DNA from 2 places in the Pseudomonas sp. BB438 genome. Region 1 is predicted to be linked to the other one. Evidence: predicted binding sites of a transcription regulator. Region 1 holds the regulator's gene; the other holds the start of a gene.
The links. The regulator sigma-54, encoded in region 1, starts transcription at its own class of promoters, with help from an activator protein. The targets are predictions, from matches to a motif close to ANTGGCATNNANNTTGCTNT.

Region 1 (3,202 bases):
CCGCAAGCTGTCGGTGGCAGACAACATCGGCGCCATCCTCGAGACTCGCACCGACCTGGATCGCGCCGGCCGCCAGGAATCCCTGGAGGGCCTGCTCGAGGAGTTCCACATCCACCACATCCGCGACAACCTCGGCATGAGCCTGTCCGGTGGCGAGCGCCGCCGCGTGGAAATCGCCCGCGCACTGGCCAGTTCGCCGAAATTCATTTTGCTGGACGAACCCTTCGCCGGCGTCGACCCGATCTCCGTGGGCGACATCAAGCAGATCATCCACCACCTCAAGGCCAAGGGCATCGGTGTACTCATCACCGACCATAACGTCCGCGAGACCCTGGACATCTGCGAAACGGCGTACATCGTCAACGACGGTCAACTGATCGCCGAAGGCAACGCCGAAAGCATCCTCGCCAATGACCTGGTGAAGGAAGTCTACCTGGGTCACGAGTTCCGCCTCTAAAGCCCCGAGCCGCGCCTTGCCTGGGCGTGGCAGCTCCATCCCTCCCCCACGCGTGGTGCGGTCTGCCGGCCGCTCCGCGACGTATTCGGCTGCCTGGCCTACCCTGACGCAACCGGGTTGTAACGAAAGGTCGACAGGCCCTAGGCAAAGCGTCCAAACTCAGGCATATAATTTGCTTCCTCGCGGCGCCCTGGCGTCCGTAGTCGTGGATATGGCGCGCTTCGCGCCAGCGAACAAGGTGCCTAGTTCCTGCCATGAAACCATCGCTAGTCCTCAAGATGGGCCAGCAGCTGACGATGACTCCGCAGCTGCAACAGGCCATCCGACTGCTCCAGCTCTCCACGCTGGACCTCCAACAGGAAATCCAGGAAGCCCTGGAGTCCAACCCGATGCTGGAGCGCCAGGAAGAAGGCGAGGACTTCGACAATAGCGACCCCATGGCCGATGGTGCCGAATCGGGCGCCAACGGCAGCACCAGCACGTCCCAGGACAATTTCCAGGAAAGTACCACGCCCAACGCCGACAGCCTCGACGAGGACCAGTGGGCCGAACGCATTCCCAACGAGTTGCCGGTCGACACCGCCTGGGAAGACATCTACCAGACCAGCGCCAGCAGCCTGCCCAGCAACGATGACGATGAGTGGGACTTCACCTCCCGCACCTCCGCCGGCGAAAGCCTGCAGAGCCATCTGCTGTGGCAACTCAACCTGGCGCCCATGTCCGATACCGATCGGCTGATCGCCCTGAGCATCATCGACGGCATCAACGACGACGGTTACCTGGAAGAGTCCCTCGACGACATCCTCGCCTCCATCGACCCGGAGCTGGGTGTCGAGATGGATGAAGTGGAAGTCGTGCTGCGCCGCGTACAGCAGCTCGAGCCCGCTGGCGTCGGCGCGCGCAACCTGCGCGAATGCCTGCTGCTGCAACTGCGCCAGATGCCCACCAAGACCTACCTGCTGGCCGAAGCCATCCGTCTGGTCAGCGACCACCTGGACCTGCTCGGCAGCCGCGATTACACCCAGCTGATGCGCCGCATGAAGCTCAAGGAAGACGAGCTGCGCGAAACCATCGAGCTGATCCAGTCGCTGCACCCGCGCCCAGGCTCGCAGATCGAGTCCGGCGAAGCCGAGTACGTGGTGCCGGATGTCATCGTTCGCAAACACAACGACCGCTGGCTGGTGGAGCTGAACCAGGAAGCAGTGCCGCGCCTGCGCGTGAACTCGCAGTATGCAGGCCTGGTGCGTCGCGCCGATTCCAGCGCCGACAACACCTTCATGCGCAACCAGTTGCAGGAAGCGCGCTGGTTCATCAAGAGCCTGCAGAGCCGCAACGAGACCCTGATGAAGGTGGCGACCCAGATCGTCGAACACCAGCGCGGCTTCCTCGAGTACGGCGAGGAGGCGATGAAGCCCCTGGTCCTGCATGACATCGCCGAAGCGGTGGGCATGCACGAATCGACCATCTCGCGCGTCACCACGCAGAAATTCATGCACACGCCGCGTGGCATCTTCGAGCTGAAGTACTTCTTCTCCAGTCACGTCAGTACCTCCGAAGGCGGCGAATGCTCGTCCACCGCGATCCGCGCGATCATCAAGAAACTGGTCGCGGCGGAAAGTCCGAAAAAGCCATTGAGTGACAGCAAGATCGCTGGTTTACTGGAGGCACAGGGCATTCAAGTGGCACGTCGTACCGTCGCCAAGTACCGGGAGTCCCTAGGAATCTCTCCCTCGAGCGAGCGCAAGCGACTGGTGTGACGTTGATCCACGCCAAGGTGTTCCGGCGGCAGGCCCCATAACCTGCCACTTACACACGGGCAACAAGGAGAAAGCGGTATGCAAGTCAACATCAGTGGACATCAACTGGATGTGACCGACGCCCTGCGCGACTATGTCGGCGAGAAACTTGGCCGACTGGAGCGCCACTTCGACAAGATCACCAATGTTCAGGTCATCATGGAGGTCGAGAAGCTGAAGCAGAAAATTGAAGCCACCCTCCACATCGCCGGTGGCGAAGTGGTGGCCTGCGCCGAACATGAAGACATGTACGCGGCTATCGACCTGCTCACCGACAAGCTCGACCGCCAACTGATCAAGCACAAGGAAAAATACCTCGAACGCCAGCAAGGTGTTGGCGTCCGTTAACCCCTCTCTATGATCCGACTTGAGCAAATCCTGACCCCCGGCCGTTCCCTCGTGAACGTGCCGGGCGGCAGCAAGAAACGCGTCCTCGAACAAATCGCCAACCTGGTGGCTCGTGAGCTGCCGGGTTTCGATTCCCAAGACATCTTCGACAGCCTGGTGGCCCGGGAGCGCCTGGGTTCCACCGGTTTCGGCAATGGCATCGCCATTCCGCACTGCCGCCTCCCCGGCTGCCAGTCGCCCATCAGTGCCATCCTGCACCTCGATCACCCGGTAGACTTCGACGCCCTCGACGGCGCGCCGGTGGACCTGGTGTTCGTGCTGCTGGTGCCCGAGGCAGCCACCGAGGAGCATCTGGAACTGCTGCGACAGATCGCCTCCATGCTCGACCGTTCCGACGTTCGCGACCGCCTGCGTCACGCCGCCAACGGCGAGGACCTGTACCGGATCGTCGTGGACTTCCAGAACAACGGGCACTGATCATGCGCCTGATCATCGTCAGCGGAAGATCCGGTTCGGGCAAGAGCACCGCGCTCAACGTGCTCGAGGACAACGGCTTCTACTGCATCGACAATCTGCCGGCCAGCCTCCTCCCGGACCTGGC
Region 2 (3,202 bases), 930 kb from region 1:
GAGGAGGCGGCGGTGCGCGACTCCAGGTCGACCATGCGGTAGCTGTCGTAGCTTTCGTTCATGCCGTAGCCGCTCATCCGAACATCCCGGCGGTCTGGTCCATGGACTGCATCGTCTGCATCATCGAGGTGTACTGCTTGAGGTAGCGTGCGTAGTAGGTGTCGTACTGCTTCTGCAGGTTGTCGTAGTCATCGTTGACCCGCTTCAGGCTGCTGTTGAGCGACTCCTTGCGGTTCTTCAGCACGCCGTTGACGCTGCTGGTGTAGAGCGACAGCGCCTTGTCGGTGCTGTCGAGCAGGTTGCCCTTGCCCATGAACAGCTTGTCCAGGCCTTCGGGGTCGGCAGCGATGGCCTTCTCGAAGCGTGTGGAGTCCAGGGTCAGCTTGCCGTTGCGGTCGGCGCTGATGCCGAAGCTGATCAGGTTGGCGCCACCGAAGGTGGTGCGCAGCATCTGGTTGAGGCTGTTCTCGATGGCCCGCACGCTGGAATCGCCGGCCAGCGCGCCACGGGAGTTGCCGTTCTGGTCGCCCGAGGCGGTGAGGCTGTCGATCTGGCTGGCCAGGGCGTTGAACGCGTCGATGAAGGTCTGCACCTTCTTCTTGGTTTCGCTCTGGTCCTGGGAAATGGTCATCGAGATCGGCTGCTCGCCGGACTTCTGCGCCTGGGTGAAGGTGACGCTGACGCCGTCGATGATGTTGTCGAAGGTGTTGCTGGCGTTGGTCAGCAGCATGCCGCTCTCGCCGCCCAGGCGGACGCGGGCGTCCTGCGCCTTGGACAACTCCTGCGGATTGCCGATGGCGGTCTCGAACGCGCTGTTGGTGCCGTCGGTGCCACTCAGCGACAGGCTGATGGCGTTCTCCGCGCCGGACTTCTCCGCGCCCAGCACCAAGGAGACCTGGCCGTTGCTGCGCACCAGGGTGGCTTTCACACCGGTGTTGTCCGTGGCCTTGTTGATCGCCGCAGCCAGCTCGTCCATGGAGTTGGCACCGTCGCCGTCGGTGTCGACCTTGCTCAGATCGATGTCGAAGGACTTGCCGTTCTGAGTGAGGGTCAGGGTGCCTTGCGTGTCGATGTCGCTGGTCTGCAGGCCGGAGAAGGACAACTGGTGGCTGGTGGCGAGCTGCTCGACGAAGAAGTCGTAGCGGCCGGCCACGGCGCTCTTGCCAACGGTCGCGGTGAGGTAGCCGTCCTTGCTCAGCTTGGCGCTGTTGACCAGCATGCTGGTGTTGCTGCCGGTGGTGCCCTGGAGCCCTTTCACCGCCGTGGAGAAGGTCTTGAGCGCGGTTTCCAGCGAGGTCACGGCAGTCAGCTGCGCCTGGTAGGAGGCCTTGTTGCGGTCAGCCTTGTTCAGCCCGCTCTGCACATCGTACGTCGCCAGCTGCTGGGCCATCTGTTTGACGTAATCGGAATCTATGGTCGCCATCTGAATCCACCTCTTTGGGTCGGAAGAGCAATTACGGTGCCAATGCTGGAAGTCCCGTCATACGGGGCTTTGCGGATTTTTCGGGGAGAAGTTTCACTTCCGCCCGGCGGGCTCTGGCGCGCAGCGGGAAGCGGCATTTCCGCCTGCTGACCACGCACCCTGATGCAGGGGAAAGGCGACCGTGGCGAGGGATTCGTTAAGGGGATTCGGCGGGGTGTTTCCGGGGGAGGCCCAGCGCAGGGCTACCCTCTCCCTAACCCTGGCTGGGGAGAGGGCCGATCCGAGCGCCGAAGTATCCCGTTGATTGCCCTCGCGGCTCAGTACAGCTGCCGCGAATACACCGGCTGTTCGCGCGGATCGCCCATCAGCTGGCTGAGGATGTCGTGATGCATCGCCAGCAGCTTGCCGTTGCGCTCGTTGAGGCGCTTGCACTGGGCGGTGAGCTGGCCCAGTTGCAGCCACTCCTGCTGGAGTTCCTCGCGGCGCGGCGGCGTGTAGTTGGACAGCAACGTGCGCATGCCGTCGGCGTCCATCGGCAAGTGGAAGGCCCGCAGTACGCGCGTGCGGCGCTGGGCGCGGCCGGCGACGCCGTCGAGCAGTGCCTGGATATCGGGGTTCAGCGCCTCGATCTGCGCGCTGTCCCGTGCCAGCAGGTGGCGATACAGCTCCTGCAGGCGGTCGCGCAGCGCCAGGCAATCGCGGCCATCCTGCTGGATGTCCTGCTCGATCACCTGCAGCAGCCGCGCACGCTGGGTCATGCGTCGCTGCCGCGATGGTAGGAGAGGATGCTGGTGGCGAGCACGCTGGTGTCGTTACCCAGCTCGCCATTCATCAGCGCGCGGCGGATCTCCGCGACGCGACTCTGGTCCACGTCGGGCATGGCACGCAGGGTTTCCTGCATTTCGTCCAGGCGCAGCGAATCGTTGACCGGCGCGACCGCGCTGGTCTCCGCCACCGGGGCCGCACGCTCGCTGCGCGTGCCCTTGGCGGACTCGCTGGCGGCCAGCGCGACGCTGGTCAGTTGCCGGGTGATTTCCATGATCGGTATCCGAAGTTTCCTGGGCTTTCCCTCAGAGGGCGACCGCCTCGACGGAAAACTTAAATGCGATGTTCACGCTCGTGCTCGCCACCAGGACTGCGCGGCGAGGCCATCCTGGATTTTCTGCTCCTGTTGCGCAAGCTGCAGCTGCCACTGGCCGACCTTGGCCTCGATCACCTGGGTGAGCACCTTCTCGCTGCGCATGGCCGCCATCAGCTCCGACTGGATGCGCGCCAGGGTCTGCTCGGCCACCTCCAGCTCGCGACGCTGCAACTGCAACATCTTGTGCAGGGTGGCCTTGTACTGCTGCTGGTTGTGCCGCTGCAAGGGCGTGCTGGTGGCCACGCTGAAACCGCAGAGACGGTCCAGCCCGGTGATGTTGTTGCGGTAGCGCTGGCAGAGAGTCTGCTGGTAGTTGACCCGTCCGAGCAGCTCGCGGACCTTGCCGCCGCGGACATCGGCCAGGCGCCCGAGCATGTCGATCTGCGCCTTCATCAGCGCCCCCCGACGATGCTTTGCAGGGTGGCGACGCTGTTGCCCAGCTCGGCGCCATCAGCCGTTTCCTGACGCAGGTAGCGCTCCAGCATCGGCGCCAGCTGCACCGCACGGTCGGTCTTCACGTCCATGCCCGGCGTGTAGCCGCCCAGCGGGATCAGCTCCTTGATGCGCTCATAGGTGCCGCTGAACTCCTTGAACTGCCGCGCCGCGGACAGATGCGCGGGGGCCGCGACCTGACTCAT

Region 2: fliD (flagellar filament capping protein FliD) is a predicted target of sigma-54. The motif match lies at 1,448-1,467, and genes of this name have one in related genera.

The regions. Positions count from the first base shown of each region.
Region 1 is NZ_CM170001.1:1,164,311-1,167,512, reverse strand. It holds gene lptB (LPS export ABC transporter ATP-binding protein) at 1-457, shown strand, start outside; gene AC1ZV1_RS05575 (RNA polymerase factor sigma-54) at 712-2,214, shown strand; gene hpf (ribosome hibernation-promoting factor, HPF/YfiA family) at 2,293-2,601, shown strand; gene ptsN (PTS IIA-like nitrogen regulatory protein PtsN) at 2,611-3,078, shown strand; gene rapZ (RNase adapter RapZ) at 3,081-3,202, shown strand, end outside.
Region 2 is NZ_CM170001.1:230,352-233,553, reverse strand. It holds gene fliS (flagellar export chaperone FliS) at 1-77, opposite strand, end outside; gene fliD (flagellar filament capping protein FliD) at 74-1,423, opposite strand; gene flgN (flagellar export chaperone FlgN) at 1,741-2,181, opposite strand; gene flgM (flagellar biosynthesis anti-sigma factor FlgM) at 2,178-2,462, opposite strand; gene AC1ZV1_RS01100 (flagellar FliJ family protein) at 2,535-2,957, opposite strand; gene fliI (flagellar protein export ATPase FliI) at 2,957-3,202, opposite strand, start outside.